2 regions of the Streptomyces blastmyceticus genome follow, and region 2 is predicted to be linked to the other one. Evidence: riboswitches for the same ligand, from Rfam matches in the RefSeq annotation. Region 2 holds a riboswitch; the other holds the start of a gene.
What was found. Region 2 has a riboswitch for glycine ahead of gcvT (glycine cleavage system aminomethyltransferase GcvT). Riboswitches for the same ligand answer to the same signal wherever they lie in the genome.
Positions count from the first base shown of each region.

Region 1: linked by a shared signal. The riboswitch ahead of gcvP (aminomethyl-transferring glycine dehydrogenase) and the one ahead of gcvT (glycine cleavage system aminomethyltransferase GcvT) in region 2 are both predicted to bind glycine.

Region 1 covers NZ_BAAABW010000030.1:9,358-19,085, reverse strand. Annotated here, with positions in the region: gene ABD269_RS29670 (small basic family protein) at 1-17, shown strand, start outside; gene ABD269_RS29665 (DUF881 domain-containing protein) at 23-1,057, shown strand; gene ABD269_RS29660 (double zinc ribbon and FHA domain-containing protein) at 1,167-2,036, shown strand; gene ftsR (transcriptional regulator FtsR) at 2,079-2,852, shown strand; gene ABD269_RS29650 (bifunctional nuclease family protein) at 2,905-3,378, shown strand; gene ABD269_RS29645 (MerR family transcriptional regulator) at 3,557-4,171, shown strand; partial or broken gene ABD269_RS29640 (DNA polymerase IV) at 4,250-5,603, shown strand; gene ABD269_RS29635 (PRC-barrel domain-containing protein) at 5,611-6,042, opposite strand; glycine riboswitch at 6,187-6,294, shown strand; gene gcvP (aminomethyl-transferring glycine dehydrogenase) at 6,479-9,361, shown strand; gene ABD269_RS29625 (DUF5999 family protein) at 9,542-9,728, opposite strand, start outside.
Region 2 covers NZ_BAAABW010000024.1:182,411-192,138, forward strand. Annotated here, with positions in the region: gene ABD269_RS21510 (aldehyde dehydrogenase family protein) at 1-572, shown strand, start outside; gene ABD269_RS21515 (helix-turn-helix domain-containing protein) at 626-1,015, shown strand; gene ABD269_RS21520 (GlxA family transcriptional regulator) at 1,103-2,065, shown strand; gene ABD269_RS21525 (aspartate-semialdehyde dehydrogenase) at 2,097-3,143, shown strand; gene ABD269_RS21530 (amino acid kinase family protein) at 3,140-4,126, shown strand; gene glyA (serine hydroxymethyltransferase) at 4,189-5,448, opposite strand; gene gcvH (glycine cleavage system protein GcvH) at 5,494-5,868, opposite strand; gene gcvT (glycine cleavage system aminomethyltransferase GcvT) at 5,947-7,095, opposite strand; glycine riboswitch at 7,128-7,242, opposite strand; glycine riboswitch at 7,243-7,340, opposite strand; gene ABD269_RS21550 (AAA family ATPase) at 7,494-8,159, shown strand; gene ABD269_RS21555 (enhanced serine sensitivity protein SseB) at 8,376-9,173, shown strand; gene ABD269_RS21560 (enhanced serine sensitivity protein SseB C-terminal domain-containing protein) at 9,330-9,728, shown strand, end outside.

The DNA.
Region 1 (9,728 bases), on a different contig from region 2:
ATGTCTTCCGGGCGTGAGGCCGATGAGCAGCGACGACACGCCCGAGGAGCCGACACCGGCCGACGGCCCTGGGAAGGCCGGCGAGCCGAAGCCCGAGCCGGACAAGCCCGGTGAACCGGGCAAGTCCAGTAAGTCCGCCAAGCCTGGGAAGGCGCCGGACGAGCCCGCCGAGCCCGCGGGAACCGGCGAGGGCCAGAAGGACGAGAAGCCGGGCGAGGCGACAGCGCCCGAGCCCGAGCCCGTGAGCCCGCCCGAGCCGGAGCCCGCGCCCTCTTCCGAGCCCGAGGCTTCCTCGCCGTCACCTTCGCCGTCACCGGAAGGGGCGGCCGAGGCCAAGCCGTTGACCGGGCGTCAACGGCTGCTGAACGGCCTCTGGCCGCCCCGGCTGACGCGGGCCCAGCTCACGGTCGCCGTGCTGCTCTGCGTGCTCGGCCTCGGTCTGGCCATTCAGGTCCGTTCGACGAGCGACAACAGCGCCCTGCGCGGTGCCCGGCAGGAGGATCTCGTACGGATCCTGGACGAGCTGGACAACCGCACCAAGCGCCTGGAGGACGAGAAGCGGCGGCTGGAGAGCCAGCGGACGGAGCTGGAGAGCAGCTCCAACCAGGCAGCCGAGGCCCGTAAGCAGACCGCGCAGAAGGAGCAGCAGCTCGCCGTGCTCGCGGGCACGGTCGCGGCGCAGGGGCCCGGCATCGAGCTCACGGTGAGCGACCCCAAGGGGTCGGTCGAGCCGGACAAGCTGCTGGACACCATCCAGGAGCTGCGGGCCGCGGGCGCGGAGGCGATCCAGATCAATGACGTCCGGGTGACCGCCGATACGTATTTCTCGGGTGCCGCGGGGAAGGTGGAGATCGACGGCAAAAAGGTCTCGCAGCCCTATCTGTTCAAGGTGATCGGCAAGCCGCAGGACCTGGAGCCGGCTCTGAACATCCCTGGTGGTGTCGTGCAGACCCTGGAGAAGGAGCAGGCAGGCGTGTCGGTCAACAGGTCTGAGAAGATCATTGTTGATGCCTTGCGCCCGGCGAAGCGGCCTGACTACGCTCGGTCGTCATCGTAGTGAGGCGGGCGGGTCCAAGGGCTTCGAGCGGAGGCCACGAGGTTGCGGGGGGTCGGCGCATCAAGTCGAGGGTGCGTGGTGGAAACTGTCTGTTGACCGCGGACGTTGTATGGATGTCCAGGTCGGACGGTGTGTGCATCGAGGGTTCGTCCTGCCCCACGGGCGGGTCTGTTTCGGTCAAGGGGAATCGCCCGTGAAGTTGTTTGCGAAGTTGTTCGGCAAGAGCGCACGCCAGGAGGGTGGCAGCGGCTCGGCCCGCCACCGGGCGTCGCGCCCCGCGGAAGGCGCGGAAGGTGCCCAGGAGGGGCGCCCCCTGTTCCGGGACCAGCTGGGCGCGTCCGGTGGGGAGGCTCCGGGAGGGCCCGGCGCGTCCGCTGTTGACCCTGCCGCGGCCGGACGCATAGGTTTCGGGGCACCAGCGACCTCAAGTGCGGGTGGAGGGTTTGCCTTGCCGGTGTGTACGAGGTGTGGCCATCGCAATGCCGAGGCCAGTCGGTTCTGCTCCAACTGCGGTGCGCCGCTGCGCCCCGGGGCAGTGGCGGAGCGGGCTTCCGAGACGACCTCGACCATCTCCATCTCCGGTCTCGAGGCGTACGACTCCGAGACCACCGGTCAGACGCCGATCCCGACGCTCTCCCCCGAGGCCCAGGCGGCCGTCGACGCCCTTCCGCTGGGCTCGGCGCTGCTGGTGGTCCGCCGCGGGCCCAATTCGGGCAGCCGGTTCCTGCTGGACGGCGACCTGACCACCGCGGGCCGGCACCCGCAGAGCGACATCTTCCTGGACGACGTCACCGTCTCGCGGCGGCACGTGGAATTCCGCCGCGGGCAGAACGGCGGCTTCACCGTCGCCGACGTCGGCAGCCTCAACGGCACCTATGTGAACCGGGAGCGGATCGACTCGGTCGAGCTGTCCAACGGCGACGAAGTGCAGATCGGCAAGTACCGTCTGGTCTTCTACGGCAGCCAGCGGGGGATCTGACCCTCCCCGGTCTCCGTCCGGGGGTATCTCCAGGGAAGGGCCATGCTGCGAACACCGTCAGGCGGCGCCGGGTCATCCGGTGCCGCCGGTGCCGAAGGGCGGCTGGTGAGCATCGGCACGGTGCTCAACCTGCTGCGTGAGGAGTTCCCCGAGGTCACGATCTCCAAGATCCGTTTCCTGGAGTCGGAGGGCCTGGTCGAGCCTCAGCGCACGCCGTCCGGATACCGCAAGTTCAGCCCGGAGGACGTGGAGCGGCTGGGATACGTGCTGCGCATGCAGCGCGACCACTATCTGCCGCTCCGGGTCATCAGGGAGCACCTCGACGCGCTCGCCAGGGGCGAGCGCGTGCAGCTGCCCGTCGCCGGTCAGGTGCACGGTATCGACGCCCCCGCGGACGGGGCCCAGGGCGCGGGCGAGGTCGCCGTGGCGGCCTTCGAGCGCCCCACGGCCGCCCGTCTGGGCAGGCAGGAGCTCCTGGGCGCCACGGGCGTCACGGAGAGCGAGCTGGCCGAGTGGGAGTCGTACGGCCTGGTCGTGGCCCACTCGGACGGCGGATTCGACATTGATTCGGTCAATGTCGCGAAGCTGGTGACGGACCTGGGGCGGTTCGGCCTGGAGCCCCGGCACCTTCGCGTCATGAAGGCCGCCGCCGACCGCCAGGCCGGACTGGTCGAACAAGTGGTCGCACCGCTGCGCAGGCACCGCAACCCGCAGACCAGGGCGCACGCCGAGGCCACCGCGCGCGAGCTCGCGGCGCTCTCCGTACGCCTGCACGCGGCGCTTGTACAGGCCGCGCTGCGGGCGCGTTCGCACTGACCGGCGAGTGCCCGACTACCCAAACCTGCCGGGCACGTCCTAGGGTTGCTGTGTGAACGAGCTCGATGTCGTGGGTGTCCGGGTGGAAATGCCCTCCAACCAGCCGATCGTGCTCCTGCGTGAAGTGGGAGGCGATCGATACCTCCCGATCTGGATCGGACCGGGAGAGGCGACGGCCATCGCCTTCGCCCAGCAGGGCATGGCGCCGGCCCGGCCGCTGACCCATGACCTTTTCAAGGACGTGCTGGAAGCGGTGGGGCAGGAGCTCACGGAGGTCCGCATCACGGATCTGCGCGAAGGCGTGTTCTACGCGGAGCTCGTCTTCGCCAGCGGCGTGGAGGTCAGCGCCAGGCCGTCCGACGCCATAGCGCTGGCGCTGCGCACCGGTACGCCGATCTACGGCAGCGACGGGGTGCTGGACGACGCGGGGATCGCCATCCCGGACGAGCAGGAGGACGAGGTCGAGAAGTTCCGCGAGTTCCTCGACCAGATCTCGCCGGAGGACTTCGGCACCAACAGCCAGTGAGGCGTACTGCGGCCCTGTGAGCGGCAGGCGCGGCGCATTCGATTAGCCTTTCCCGGCACACGGATACGTAAAACCACTCTCTGGGTGATTATCACTCGGCGTGCCGAGTGTGGCGATCGTTGACGCGCCCCGGGTGACTGCCTACCGTCGAGAAGGCAGGTCAAGGACGGAGGTCGGCGTGAGAAGCATGGGCGACGGTACAGCGGTCGGCAGTCCGTATCCGCTGTATGGGGGAACGGTCGAACAGCCCTCCCGTCATACCGTCCCGGCCGCGGTCAGCGCACCGCAGGGGCCGGAGACCGACAAGATCGGGTATCGGGGGCCGACGGCGTGTGCCGCGGCGGGCATCACCTATCGACAGCTCGACTACTGGGCGCGTACGGGCCTGGTCGAGCCGAGCGTACGGCCGGCCTACGGCTCGGGGAGCCAGCGGCTCTACAGCTTCCGGGACGTGGTCGTCCTCAAGATCGTGAAACGGCTGCTGGACGCGGGGGTCTCCCTGCAGAACATCCGCACGGCCGTGCAGCACCTGGGGGCACGCGGGATGGGTGACCTCCCGCAGATGACGCTGATGAGCGACGGTGCCACGGTCTACGAGTGCACCTCGCCCGACGAGGTCGTCGACCTGCTCCAGGGCGGCCAGGGCGTCTTCGGGATCGCCGTGGGCGTCGTCTGGCGCGACATCGAGCACGTGCTCTCCCAGCTGCACGGCGAGCGTGTGGACACGGGCGAGACCCTCGTCGGCCACAACCCCGCGGACGAGCTGGCGAGGCGCCGCAACCGCGCGGTCTGAAGGCCCGGCGCGGCCCGCTCGCCGACGCTCCGTCGCACGTCAGCGCGATTGTCGGTGGTGTGCGGGAACATCGGTGGTGTGAGATCCGCACCGACGATCCTGCACCTGGACATGGACGCCTTCTACGCCTCGGCGGAGCAGGCGGCCAAGCCCAGCCTGCGCGGGAAGCCCGTGGTGGTCGGCGGGATCGGCCCGCGCGGTGTCGTCGCCACGGCTTCGTACGAGGCGCGCGTCTTCGGCGTCCACTCGGCGATGGCCACCGCCCAGGCGCGCCGGCTGTGTCCCAACGCCGCCTACCTCACCCCGAGGTTCACGCTCTACCGCGAGGTGAGCGAGGTCGTCATGGGCCTGCTGGGCGAGCTCTCGCCGCTGGTGGAGCCGCTCAGCCTCGACGAGGCGTTCGTCGACCTGGAGGCGGGCGGCGTCGAGCCCTCCGTGTCCGCGGTCCGGGCCGTGGGGGAGCGGCTGCGGCGGGACATCCGCGTGGCGACGGGCCTCAGCGGCTCGGTGGGGCTCGCCGGATCCAAGATGCTCGCCAAGATCGCCTCCGAGCAGGCCAAGCCCGACGGTCTGTTCCTCATCGAGCCGGGCACCGAGGCCGGGCTGCTGGGCCCCATGTCCGTCCGCGCCATCCCCGGGGTGGGCCCCGCCACGGCCGAGACGCTGCGCCGCGCGGGCATCACGACGGTCGCGGAGACCGGCGAGGCCGGTGAGGCGGAGCTGGTGCGGCTGCTCGGCAAGGCCCACGGAGCGGGGCTGTACGCCCTGGCCACGGGCCATGACGACCGGCCGGTGGTCGCCGAGCGGGACGCCAAGTCCGTGTCGGTGGAGGACACCTTCGAAGAAGACCTGACCGATCGCGTCCGGGTCCAGCTGGAGCTCGCCCGCCTCGCCGACCGGTGTGTGCAGCGGCTGCGGGCGGCCGGGCGCTCGGGGCGCACGGTCGTGATCAAGGTGCGGCGCTATGACTTCTCCACCCTGACCCGCTCCGAGACGCTGCGCGGGCCGACCGACGACCTGAGCGTGGTGCGGGAGGCGGCGGGGCGGCTGCTGGAGGGCGTGGACACCACGGCGGGCGTGCGGCTGCTGGGCGTCGGTGTCACGGGCCTCGCCGACTACACCCAGGAGGATCTCTTCGCCCAGGCCGCGAGCGAGGCCGCGGCCGCCGCCGAAGCGGCCGCCGCGGAGGTCCACCGGGCCGAGGGGGAGGAGCCCGAGGAGGCCCCGGAGGCCGTCGGGGCGCCGCCGCGCCGCTGGCTGCCCGGGCTGGACGTCCGCCACGCGGAGTTCGGCGCGGGCTGGATCCAGGGCAGCGGGGTCGGCCGCGTCACCGTCCGGTTCGAGCAGCCCTGGTCCGAGCCCGGGAGGGTGCGCACGTTCGCCGTCGACGACCCCGCGCTGGAACCGGCCGAGCCCCTGCCGCTGATACGGCCCGTGGATCAGCTGCCCGAGCCGTTGACCGTGCCGAGCCCCTCGTCGGCCCGCTCGGGCACCGAGGTCCCGGCCGGGCCGGACGCGGCACCCGTCGCGGGAGGGGAGCCCGCCGTGGGGAGCGCGAGGCCGTAGTGGTGGTAGAGCTGGAGCTCCTGCTCGGGGGAGAGGTGCCGGCCGACCCCGAAGTCCGGGGCGTCCTTGATCAGGGCGCGTTCGTAGGGGACGCGCAGCGTGTCGTCCACGACCTCGCTGGGTTCCAGGGGCACGAAGGCGTCGCGGCTGAACAGCCCGGTGCGTACGGCCGCCCACTCGGGCTCGCCGGTCTCGTCGTCGAGATACACCTCGTCCACGGTGCCGATCTTCGCGCCGTCGCGGTCGAACGCCTTGCGGCCGATGAGACTCCGCGGGTCGATATCGGTCTGCACCGTTCCTCCCATGGTTCGCGCTGTCCCCGACCGCCTCGGCAATCCCTTGAACACCCTCCTGAACACCCTCCCGACAACAACGAAAAGGCACAAAGCGGGAACCGGCCACTCGAGGGATCCCCTCCGACCCGCGCTGGTAGGCTGGCCAGTGGCCGCAGACCCCGTGCGGGAGAGTCCTCCGAGAGCCCTGCCGGGCTTCGACGGGGGCGCCGAAGGAGCAAATCCTCCCCGGAATCTCTCAGGCACACGTACCGCATGGACGAGGTCACTCTGGAAAGCAGGGCGGGCCCCGGTAGGCACGACGCCGAAGCCCGTCCTCACCGACGGTGAAAGCCGGTCCCCCGCGGCCCGGTGAAGCTCTCAGGTTGAGATGACAGAGGGGGAGGCCGTCCGGGTACCCGCGCCGTGGTACCCCTCGCAGGTCGCAATGACCAGGAGGCCTCCGCAGATGACAGCCCACCGCATCTCCCTTTCCGACCTGGAGCGTGGCACGCCCTTCGAGCGGCGCCACATAGGGCCCGACAGCGCGGCCCAGGCCAAGATGCTCGCCCAGGTCGGATTCGGCTCCCTCGACGAACTCACCGACGCCGCCGTGCCGGACGTGATCAAGGCCACCGAGGCCTCGGCCCTGCCCGAGGCCCGCAGCGAGGCCGAGGTCCTCGCCGAACTGCGCTCGCTCGCCGACCGCAACCAGGTGCTCGCCCCGATGATCGGCCTCGGCTACCACGGCACCTTCACCCCGCCGGTGATCCTGCGCAACGTCATGGAGAACCCGGCCTGGTACACCGCCTACACCCCCTACCAGCCGGAGATCTCCCAGGGCCGGCTGGAGGCGCTCCTCAACTTCCAGACCGTCGTCGCCGACCTCACCGGCCTGCCCACCTCCGGCGCCTCCCTGCTCGACGAGGGCACCGCGGCGGCCGAGGCCATGGCGCTCTCCCGCCGCGTCGGCAAGGTCAAGCAGGGCGTCTTCCTCGTCGACGCCGACACCCTGCCGCAGACCGTCGCGGTGATTCAGACCCGCGCCGAACCGACCGGTGTCGAGGTCGTCGTCGCCGACCTCTCCCAGGGCATCCCCGAGGAGACCGCCGAGCGCGGGGTCTTCGGTGTGCTGCTGCAGTATCCCGGTGCCTCCGGTGTCGTGCGCGACCTGCGGCCGGTCATCGAGCGCGCCCACGAGCTCGGCGCGATCGTCACCGTCGCCGCCGACCTGCTCGCCCTCACCCTGCTCACCTCGCCCGGTGAGCTCGGCGCGGACATCGCGGTCGGCACGACTCAGCGGTTCGGCGTCCCCATGGGCTTCGGCGGCCCGCACGCCGGATTCATGGCCGTGCGCGAACAGTTCGCCCGCAGCCTGCCCGGCCGGCTCGTCGGCGTCTCCGTCGACGCCGACGGCAACAAGGCCTACCGCCTGGCCCTCCAGACGCGTGAGCAGCACATCCGCCGCGAGAAGGCCACCAGCAACATCTGCACCGCCCAGGTGCTGCTCGCCGTCATGGCCGGGATGTACGCCGTCTACCACGGCCCCGACGGCCTCGCCTCGATCGCCCGGCGCACCCACCGCTACGCCACGCTGCTCGCGGCGGGGCTGCGGGCCGGTGGCGTCGAGGTCGCGCACGGCTCGTACTTCGACACCCTGACCGTGAGAGTCCCGGGCCGGGCCGCCGAGGCCGTCGCCGGCGCCCGTGACCGCGGCGTCAACCTCCGGCTGATCGACGCCGACCGGGTCGGGATCGCCTGCGACGAGACCACCACCCGTGAGCTCGTGGCCTCCGTGTGGTCGGCGTTCGGGGTGGACGCCGACATCGAGGCGCTGGACGCCACCACGCCGGACGCGCTCCCCGAGGGCCTGCTGCGCACCGACGACTACCTCACCCACCCGGTCTTCCACGCGCACCGCTCCGAGACCGCGATGCTGCGCTACCTGCGCAGCCTCGCCGACCGGGACTACGCACTGGACCGCGGGATGATCCCGCTCGGTTCCTGCACCATGAAGCTCAACGCCACCACCGAGATGGAGCCGGTCACCTGGCCCGAGTTCGGTGCGCTCCACCCCTTCGCGCCCGTGGAGCAGGCCGGCGGCTATCTCACGCTGATCACGGAGCTGGAGGAGCGGCTCGCCGAGGTCACCGGCTACGACAAGGTCTCCATCCAGCCGAACGCCGGCTCCCAGGGCGAGCTCGCGGGCCTGCTGGCCGTCCGGGCCTACCACCGCGCCAACGGCGACGAGCAGCGCACCGTCTGTCTCATCCCGTCCTCCGCGCACGGCACCAACGCCGCCAGCGCCGTGATGGCCGGGATGAAGGTCGTCGTCGTCAAGACCGGCGAGGACGGCGAGGTGGACGCCGACGACCTGCGCGCGAAGATCGCGCAGCACCGCGACGAGCTGGCCGTGCTGATGGTGACCTACCCCTCCACGCACGGGGTGTTCGAGGAGCACATCAGCGACATCTGCGCGCTGGTGCACGACGCGGGCGGGCAGGTCTACGTGGACGGGGCGAACCTCAACGCCCTGGTGGGCGTGGCCAAGCCGGGCCGGTTCGGCGGCGACGTCTCGCACCTCAACCTGCACAAGACGTTCTGCATCCCGCACGGCGGCGGCGGTCCGGGCGTCGGCCCGGTCGGCGTCCGCGCCCACCTGGCGCCGTACCTCCCCAACCACCCGCTCCAGCCCGCCGCGGGCCCGGCGACCGGTGTCGGTCCGATCTCGGCCGCTCCGTGGGGTTCCGCGGGCATCCTGCCGATCTCCTGGGCGTACGTCCGGCTGATGGGCGGCGAGGGCCTCAAGCGCGCCACGCAGGTCGCGGTGCTCGGCGCCAACTACATCGCCAAGCGGCTGGAGCCCCACTACCCGGTGCTCTACACCGGTCCGAACGGGCTGGTGGCGCACGAGTGCATCGTGGACCTGCGGCCGCTGACGAAGGCCACGGGGGTGAGCGTCGACGATGTCGCCAAGCGGCTGATCGACTACGGCTTCCACGCGCCCACCATGTCGTTCCCGGTCGCGGGCACCCTGATGATCGAGCCGACGGAGAGCGAGGACCTCGCCGAGCTGGATCGTTTCTGCGAGGCGATGATCGCCATCCGCGCCGAGATCGAGAAGGTCGGCTCCGGCGAGTGGGCGAAGGACGACAATCCGCTGCGGAACGCCCCGCACACCGCCGCCTCGGTGACCGGTGCGTGGGAGCACCCGTACACCCGTGAGGAGGCCGCATACCCGGCCGGGGTGTCCGCCGACAAGTACTGGCCGCCGGTGCGGCGCGTCGACGGCGCCTACGGCGACCGTAACCTCGTCTGCTCCTGCCCTCCGATGGAGGAGTACGAGAACTGAGCCCGAGCGGGGCCCGGGCGCGCGTCGCCCGGGTCCTTCGAGGCCGGACGCGAGTCGGGGCCGGTTCGGCGACTGCGCCGGGCCGGCCCCTGTCTGTGCGTGGTGCTGTGCGGTGCTGCCGTGCGTGGTGCGGATACGCGCTGTGCGCAGTGCCCGTACTGCGTGTGCGGTAGAGCTGTCTCAGGCAGCGGTCACCACATGACCTGTGCCCAGTGGCCGGTGCGGGGCGATGATCTGCCCGTCCGGCAGCAGCTCACCGGTGTCCTCGAAGCAGAGGACGCCGTTGCACAGCAGGCTCCAGCCCTGTTCCGGGAAGTGCGCCACGAGGTGGGCGGCCTCCCGGTCGGCGGATTCGGCTGACGGGCAC
Region 2 (9,728 bases):
CGGCCTTCCGCGCCCTGCGCATCGGCCCCGGCAGCTGTGACCCGGACCTCGGCCCCCTGATCTCCGCCCGGCAGCGCGACCGGGTCCTCGCGTACGTGGCCCGGGGCGCCCGGGACTGCGCGACCGTCACCGGCGGCGGGGTGCCCGACGTGCCCGGCCACGAGGGCGGCTTCTACGTCGAGCCCACGATCCTGGCCGGGGTGCCGGCGGACCACCCGGTCTTCACCGAGGAGATTTTCGGCCCCGTTCTCGCCGTCACCCCCTTCGACACCGAGGCCGAGGCCGTCCGTCTCGCCGAGGCCACCGACTACGGCCTCGCGGCGGGCATCTGGACCCGGGACGTGGCCACGGCCCACCGGCTGGCCCGGCGGCTGCGGGTCGGCCAGGTCTTCGTGAACAACTACAGCGCGGCCGGCGGGGTGGAACTCCCCTTCGCCGGCGCCAAGCGCTCGGGCATCGGCGTGGAAAAGGGCTTCGAGGCGCTGCGCGAATACACCCGCTGCAAGACGGTCGTGCTCGATACCGGATCGCGGGGACCAATATCTTCCAGTGCAGAGGAGAGTGCAGGGTGAAGCCTGTAGGAGGGGAGCGAAGTTCCCACGTATCGGATCAACGGATCTGTGGTGTGTGCGGCGGCCGGGCGGCCTCGGTGGACGCGCTGGTCGACGCACTGGACGAAATGCATGTCGCGCTCCGCGCGGCACAGAAATCCCTCGCAGACTTCTTCATAGAACTCGGCGAGAACCAGAGCCCGCCCCTCGGGGACCTGCCGGGCTGCCGGGACGCCTCCGTCCGCAAGGCCCTGTCGTTGCTGACCCCCCGCGAATGCGAGGTCCTGGGCCTGGTCGCCCAGGGGAAGTCGAACCGGCAGGTGGCCAACTCCCTCGATATATCCGAGAAGACCGTGAAGAATCATTTGTCCGCGATCTTTTCCAAAGTGGGGGCCTCGGACCGGACCCAGGCCGTGGTGTTCGGGATACGCGGCGGCCTCGTCCCGATCGGCGGGGCCGCGTGAGCCACGGTGCCAGTGTGCGGGAATTCGTGGCCGGTGGACAGTGGATGGACTGTCGGCCGACCACGAATACCTGCCACATTGGGGGACATGTTGAAGAATGTGGCCGCAGTGCTGCTCGACAACGTCCACCCCTTTGAACTCGGGGTCGTCTGCGAGGTGTTCGGCATCGACCGGCGGTCCGAGGGGCTGCCCGCCTACGACTTCGCGCTCGTCGCGGCGGAGTCCTTCTCGGTGCGCGCCGTCCCCGGCTTCACCATCAGCACCCCCTACGGCCTCGACCGGCTGGAGGAGGCCGACCTCATAGCCGTGCCGGTGGGGGACGACTTCCACACCCGGGACTTCCCCCCGGAGCTCCTCGAAGCCCTGCGCCGGGCGGTGTTCCGCGGCGCCCGGGTGCTCAGCGTCTGCGTGGGCGCGTTCGTCCTCGGCGCCGCCGGCCTCCTGGACGGCCGCCGCTGCACCACCCACTGGCGGTACGCGGCGGCGCTCGCCGAGCGCTTCCCCAAGGCGCTCGTGGAGCCCGGGGTGCTCTACGTCGACGAGGACCCCCTGATCACCTCCGCCGGCACCTCCGCGGGCATCGACGCCTGCCTGCACCTGGTCCGCAAGCTCCAGGGCAGCGAGGTCGCCAACGCCATCGCCCGCCGGATGGTGGTGCCCCCGCACCGCGAGGGCGGCCAGGCCCAGTACATCGAGCGCCCCGTGCCGGAGTGCCGCGAGGGCGGCGTGCGGGAGGTGCTCGCCTGGATGGAGCTCCACCTCGACCAGGACCTGAGCGTGGAACAGCTGGCCGGACACGCCCGCATGTCACCGCGCACCTTCGCCCGCCGCTTCCGCCAGGAGACCGGCACCACCCCCTACCGCTGGCTGCTCGGCCAGCGCGTGCTCTTCGCCCAGCGGCTGCTGGAGCGGACGGACGACACGGTGGAGGCCGTGGCGGTCCGTACCGGATTCCCCAACGCGGCAGCCCTGCGGCACCAGTTCGTCCGCTCGCTCGGCACCACCCCGCACGCCTACCGGCGGATGTTCCGGGGGCCGGCCCGCCTGTGAGCCCCCTCGCCCGGAGTCGACTGGAGGAGCCATGCTCAACATCGCGGTGATCGGCGCGACCGGGGCGGTCGGCCGGGAGTGCCTGGCCCTGCTCGACGGCGGCACGCTCCCGGTGAAGCGGGTGACCCCCGTGGCGTCCGCGCGCAGCGCCGGCCGCGATCTCCGCGCCGAGCTGGGCCTCGCACGCGACGCCGGACCGGTGGTGACCCTCGACGGCCTCGATACGGACGGGCTGGACGTCGCCGTCCTCAGCGCGGGCGCGGAGATCGGTCGGCGCGAGGGGCGGCGGCTGGCCGCGGCCGGCGCGCTGGTCGTCGACAACAGCTCCGCGTTCCGCATGGAGCCGGACGTGCCCCTCGTCGTCCCGCAGGTCAACCCGGACGCCCTCGCCGCCCGGCCGCCGGGCGGCATCGTCGCCAACCCCAACTGCTCGGCGATCCAGCTCGTCCGCGCCCTGCACCCGCTGCACACGGCGGCCGGGCTGGAGTCCGTCGTCCTCACCACCTACCAGGCGGCGTCCGGCGGCGGGCTGCGCGGCCTCGGCGAACTGGCCCGGGACTCCCGGCGCGCCCTGGACGATCCCACGGCCGCCCCGGAACCGGGCGGGCCCCCGGGCCGCTTCGGGCAGCCGCTCGCGTTCGACCTCGTGCCCGGGATCGGGCTGCCCGACGGAAGCGGCTTCACCCACGAGGAGCGCAAACTCGCCCGCGAGCCGCGGAAGATACTCGGGCTGCCGGACCTCCGACTCACCGCGACCGCCGTGCGTGTCCCCGTCTTCCACTGCCACTCCGAGGCCGTGCACGTGAGGCTGCGCGAGCCCGTCACCACGGCGCTGGTCGAGGACGCCCTGGCGGCCGCACCCGGCATCCGCCTGTACCGCGACGGCTACCCGACGCCCCGGACCGTCTTCGCGACCCCCCGCGACCGGGCCCTGGTGCACGTCGGCCGCGTCCGCGTCGAGCCGGACGATCCGCACGCCGTGTGGCTGTGGGTCGTCGCCGACAACCTCCGGGTCGGCGCCGCCCTGAACGCCCTGCAGATCGTGGAGACCGCAGTCGAAGCGGGGTGGCTGCGGTGACCGGGCCGAGAAGGGCGAGCGGGCCGCTCACCCCGCTGGTGCTGAAGTTCGGCGGCTCGGCCTTCGCCGAACTGGAGGGGTTCACCCGTGTCGCCCGCTATGTGGCCGGGCGCGCGGCGGAGAGCGGTCGCCCCGTGGTCGTCGTGGTCAGCGCCATGTCCGGCACGACCGGTCGGCTGAAGGAGACCCTCGAACGGCTCGCCCCCGACCCGCACCCCGAGGCGGCCGCCATGCTGCTGACCAGCGGCGAGACGGTCAGCGTGGCCCTGCTCACCGCCGTGCTCGACATGGTCGGCCTGCGGGCGAGCCCGCTCGCCGCCGCGGGCATCGGACTGCTCGCCGAGGGCCCGCCGCAGCACGCGGCCCTGCTCCGCGCCGACCCCGGGCCGCTCGCCGCCGCCCTGGCCGCCCGCCCGGTCGCCGTGGTCCCCGGCGGGCGGGCCGTCGACGGCGCCGGCCGCACCGTCATGCTGGGCCGCAACAGCTCCGACCTCTCCGCCGTCGCCCTCGCAGGCGCCCTGGGCACCCCCGTCTGCGAGCTCTTCTCCGACGTCCCCGGGATCTGCACGGCCGACCCGTACCTCGTCCCGGCCGCCCGCACCCTGGAGCGTGTCGCCTACGAGACGGTCCGCCGGATGTCCCACCACGGCGCGAAGGTCGTCCACACCCGGGCCGTCGACTGGGCCGAACGGCACGGGGTCCTGCTCCACTGCCGCCCGCTGCCGCCGAGCGAGGGCGACGGGACGGTCGTCGGCCAGGGGCCGCCCGCCCCCGCCGTGGTGGTGTCCGCCGAGGGGGGCGGCCTCACCCGGATCACGACGCTGCGCGAGGACGGCCCGGCCGAGCACACCCTCGTCCCCGGCGCCGACGCGGCGGACCGGGCCCGCCGCGCCCACCGGGAGCTGTTCCCGGACTCCGCGGAGGACGCCCCGCCGGCGCCGCCCAAGGCCCGCTCCGCGTACAGCGGCGTCCTCATCACCTGACGCCCACGCAACGACGGCCGGTACGGAGGAGAACCTCCGTACCGGCCGTCGGATGCCCGTGACTACAGCGACGGGTACAGCGGGTGCTTCGCCGCGAGGGCGCTCACCCGGCCGCGCAGCGACTCCGCGTCGTAGGACGGCTTCAGCGCCTCGGCGATGATGTCCGCGACCTCGCGGAAGTCCTCGGCCTGGAAGCCGCGGGTGGCCAGCGCCGGCGTGCCGATCCGCAGACCCGAGGTGACCATCGGGGGCCGCGGGTCGTTCGGGATGGCGTTGCGGTTGACCGTGATCCCGACCTCGTGGAGGCGGTCCTCGGCCTGCTGGCCGTCCAGCTGCGAGTTGCGCAGGTCCACCAGCACCAGGTGCACGTCGGTGCCGCCGGAGAGGACGGAGACGCCCACCTCGGTGACATCGGCCTGCATCAGGCGCTCGGCCAGGAGCTTCGCGCCCTCCAGCGTGCGCTGCTGGCGCTCCTTGAACTCCTCGCTCGCGGCGACCTTGAAGGAGACGGCCTTCGCGGCGATCACGTGCTCCAGCGGACCACCCTGCTGACCGGGGAAGACCGCGGAGTTGATCTTCTTGGCCAGCTCGGCCGTGGAGAGGATCACACCACCGCGGGGGCCGCCCAGCGTCTTGTGGGTGGTCGTGGTGACGACGTGCGCGTGCGGCACCGGGGAGGGGTGCAGCCCGGCGGCGACGAGACCCGCGAAGTGGGCCATGTCGACCATCAGGTACGCGCCGACCTCGTCCGCGATCCGGCGGAAGGCCGCGAAGTCCAGCTGGCGCGGGTACGCCGACCAGCCGGCGACGATCAGCTTCGGGCGGTGCTCCTTGGCGAGGCGCTCGACCTCCTCCATGTCGACCAGGTTGGTCTTCTCGTCGACGTGGTAGGCGACCACGTTGTAGAGCTTGCCGGAGAAGTTGATCTTCATGCCGTGGGTCAGGTGCCCGCCGTGGGCGAGGTTCAGACCCAGGATGGTGTCGCCGGGGTTGAGCAGCGCGAACATCGCGGCCGCGTTCGCCTGCGCACCGGAGTGCGGCTGGACGTTCGCGTGCTCGGCGCCGAAGAGCGCCTTGATCCGGTCGATGGCGATCTGCTCGACGACGTCGACGTGCTCGCAGCCACCGTAGTAGCGGCGGCCCGGGTAGCCCTCGGCGTACTTGTTGGTGAGGACCGAGCCCTGGGCCTCCATGACGGCGACCGGAGCGAAGTTCTCCGACGCGATCATCTCGAGGGTGGACTGCTGGCGGTGGAGTTCGGCGTCGACAGCGGCGGCGACGTCGGGGTCGAGCTCATGGAGGGAGCTGTTCAGAAGCGACATGAGTTCTTCCTGGACTTCCTGGGCGGGAGAAGGGCGGGGCGGGTATCAGCCGGCGAAGGCGGTGTACTCGTCGGCGGACATCAGGTCCCCCGGCTCGTCCGTGATCTTCACCTTGAACAGCCAGCCGCCCTCGAAGGGGGCGGAGTTCACCAGCGCGGGGTCGTCCACGACGTCCTGGTTGGCCGCGACGACCTCGCCGGTCACCGGGGAGTAGAGGTCGCTGACCGACTTGGTCGACTCCAGCTCGCCACAGGACTCACCCGCGGTGACCGTGTCGCCGACCGCCGGGAGCTGGGCGTAGACGACGTCACCGAGCGCGTTGGCCGCGAACTCGGTGATGCCGACCGTCGCCACGCCGTCCTCGGCGGCCGACAGCCACTCGTGCTCCTTGCTGAAGCGCAGCTGCTGGGGGTTGCTCATGGCTTGATTCTCCTGGATGCGCGTGGGTGCTTGTGCAACGGGTATTGACAGGTGAGACGGAAGGGGCTCGGGGAGGGGTCAGCGCTGCCGCTTGTAGAAGGGCAGGGCGACGACCTCGTACGGCTCATGGCTGCCGCGAATGTCCACGGATACGTCATTTGTACCGGGCGCGGAGTGCGCCGCGTCGACATACGCGATGGCGATCGGCTTGCCGAGCGTGGGGGAGGGGGCACCGGAGGTGACCTCGCCGACGACCTCGCCGCCGACGACCACCGGATATCCGGCGCGCGGCACCCGGCGGCCCGTCGCGATCAGGCCGACCAGCTTGCGCGGCGGGTTGCTCTCCGCGCGCTCCGCGGCTACGGCGAGCGCCTCGCGGCCCACGAAGTCGCCCTCCTTGTCGAACTTCACGACCCGGCCCAGGCCCGCGTCGAAGGGCGTGGTGGCGGTCGTCAGCTCGTGCCCGTACAGCGGCATGCCCGCCTCCAGGCGCAGCGTGTCCCGGCAGGAGAGGCCGCACGGCACGAGACCCGCACCGGCGCCCGCGTCGGTCAGCGCCTGCCACAGCTTCTCGGCGTCGGCCGGGGCGACGAAGAGCTCGAAGCCGTCCTCGCCGGTGTAGCCGGTGCGCGCGATCAGCGCGGGCACGCCCGCCACGGTGCCCGGCAGGCCCGCGTAGTACTTGAGGCCGTCCAGGTCGGCGTCCGTCAGCGACTTCAGGATGCCGGGGGACTCGGGGCCCTGGATCGCGAGCAGCGCGTAGGCGTCCCGGTCGTCGCGCACGGCCGCGTCGAAGCCCGCCGCCCGCTCGGTCAGCGCGTCCAGCACCACCTGGGCGTTGGAGGCGTTCGCGACGACCATGTATTTCGGGTAGCCCTCGTCTTCGAGGCGGTAGACGATCAGGTCGTCCAGGATCCCGCCGTCCTCCCGGCAGATCATGGTGTAGCGGGCGCGGCCGACGGCGACGCCGCCGATGTTGCCGACGAGCGCGTGGTCCAGCAGGGCGGCGGCCTGCGGTCCGGTCACCGTGATCTCGCCCATGTGGGAGAGGTCGAAGAGCCCGGCGCGGGTGCGCACCGCCAGGTGCTCGTCGCGCTCGCTGCCGTAGCGCAGGGGCATGTCCCAGCCGGCGAAATCGGTCATCGTGGCGCCGAGCGCGCGGTGCAGCGCGTCGAGGGCCGTGTGCCTAACGGCATTACTCCGTTGACGGCGAGGGGCATCAGTCATGGTGTGGGCTCCCAGGCATGGCGGTGAGGACGTCCTCCCCATCTGTCATCGGAACCTGAGAGGTTCACCGGGAGCGTCGGCGACGAGCGCTTCCTCGGCTTGCACCTTGGGTGGGACCGCACAGGGCGGCCCGCTTTTCAGATCTGCCTCGCCCACGCGGTACGGGGCCTGAGAGATTCAAGGGAGGAACTTGCTCCTTCGGCGCCCAGCGACATCAGTGGCTGGAACTCTCCCGCGTGGATTCGAGCGGCCGGTATGCAATTGAGTACGCAGTTGGCGCGCACATCATTGCACGGACCGGCGCGTGAGGGACTGCCCACCGCCCTCTCAATTGGATTACCTTTTCTTTACGTTCCGTGGGTGCGGGGCAGGGGGCGGGACGGGGGAGGGCGATCGGCGTGCGGGCGCGAAGTACGGACGCGGGGCGGGCGGAGGCGGCGCCGCCCGGGTGCGCGGTGACGCCGGCGGGGGTGGTGGATCTGCGCGGCGGCGCCGGCCGCGCGGAGCTGCGGTATCCCGCGGGGGATCTCGTCATCGTCTCCGGGCTGCCGGGCAGCGGGAAGTCCACGCTCATACGCAGGGCCGTGCCCGCCCTGGACGGGCGCGGGGGTCTCGTCTGGTGCGTCGACTCGCAGGACTCCCGCGAGCGCCTGGAGCGCCGCACGCCGCGCTGGCTGCCGTACGGGGCCTACCGGCCGGTCGTGCGGGCCGTCCACTACGCCGCCCTGCGGCGGGCGCTGCGCTCCGGTGCGAGCGCGGTCGTGCACGACTGCGGGGAGCGGAGCTGGGTGCGGCGGTGGGCGGTGCGCGCCGCGCGGCGGCGCGGGGGCGGCGCGCATCTGGTGGTGCTGGACGTGCCGGTGGGCACGGCGCTCGCCGGGCAGTGGGCCCGGGGGCGGCTGGTCTCGGCCTGGGCGTTCCGCCGCCACCGGCGCGGGGTGGGGCGGCTCGTGGCCGCGGGCCGCCTGCCGCCGGGCATGCGGTCGATGGTGCTGGTGGACCGCGCGGCGGCCGACGCGCTGCGGGGGATCGCCTTCGGTCCGTCCACGCCGGCCGGCGGCTGAAATGAGCACCGTGTGACAGCCGGTGGCACCGGGCAACCCGTTGCCTGCTGCGAGCGTCGTTCCCTGTGAGGGAGGAGTCATCCCCTGATCCGTCCTGACCTGGGACATCGGTGTCGATTCCGGCAGCCGACGGGAGCGGACGGGGGTGCAGCCGTTAGGGTTCGGTTGCGGCTTTGTCGATACGGTGGTTGGACGGCGTTGGGCGAGTTGGACGAGATGAGCATCCCCGAGCAGTACGGTCGGCCCGCGGCCCCGGCCGGTGCCCCCCTGGGCGGCCTCCCCGAGGGCTGGCCCGCCAATGAACTCGAAGCCGTGCTCGCCGCCTCCCTGGGCGTGCCCGGCGCCGGCGCCCGCATCGTCGAGGCGCTCGGCCGCAGCCATGTGTGGGTGCCGCTGCCGAACGGCGGCGGACCCGACAGCCGGGACCTCGACCTCCCCACCCTGGAGCTCGACGGCGCCGCCTATGTGCCGGTGTTCAGCTCCGAGGCGGAGTTCCTGCGGGTCGTCGGCGACCGGATGTCCTTCACCGTCGCGCCCGCCGTCGAATTCGCCCGCGGCCTGCCCCCGCAGGTCGGCATCGCGGTCAACCCCGAGGGCGCCGTCGGCGCGCCCCTCCCGCCGCCCGCCGTCGCCGAGCTGTGCCGGGCGGGCCGCACGCTCCTCGACGGCGACGCCACCGGCGGCCGGGTGCGCCTCTTCGAGCCGGACTGGCAGGACGAGCCCACCGGCTTCCTCGCCGCCGCCGGGCTGGAGTTCGCGGCGGCCAAGGTCGTACGGACCGCGCGCCGGGCGCTCGCCAGCGTCGAGGGCGGCGCCCCCGCGCTGTTCGTCGGCGTCGAGCTCGACCTGCCCGACCCCGGCAGCCGCGAGGCCGTCATGGCCGCACTCGGCCGGGCGCTCGGGACCGCGCCCGTGGCCTGGCCCGTGCAGCTGGTCTTCCTCGACGTGGCGCGGGACCCGGTCGGTGACTGGATGTCGACGCAGGTCCGCCCGTTCTACGACCGTGACCTGTGACTCCACCCATGCCCGCCGCCGCGGGCTCGTAAGCTGGTTGGATGACCGGACCGGGTGCGCTGCCGCGCCCCGGGGCACAGGAGTAAGCGGCCGGGAGACGGCCGAGAGAAGAGGCGGACCCAGGTGAGCGCGGGCGCGGAGAGCGGCGTGGAGCAGATGCTGCGCCAGGTGGCGCCCGGTCGGTACGACACGTACGAGGCGCTCCTGCACGCGCTGGCCGAGGGCAGCGTCTGGATGCTGCTCTGGCACGGCCAGGCGGGCTCGCCCGACGCGCAGTACGGCAACATGGAGGTCGACGGCCTCGGCTACGCCCCGTGCGTGACCTCCGCGCAGGAGCTCGCCGCCAGCGGCTGGAACCGCGCCCACGCCGTCGTCCCCGGCCGCGCCGTCGCGAGCTCGCTCTACCCCGACCGCTGGGGCCTGTGGCTCAACCCGCACGCCCCCGGCGGCGGCGTCGGCGTGCCCTGGCTGGACCTGCGGCGGATCGCGGCCGGACTGGACCGGCTGCCCGCCGGGCCGCTGCACCTGAGCGAGCCGGCCCTGGAACTCCCGCAG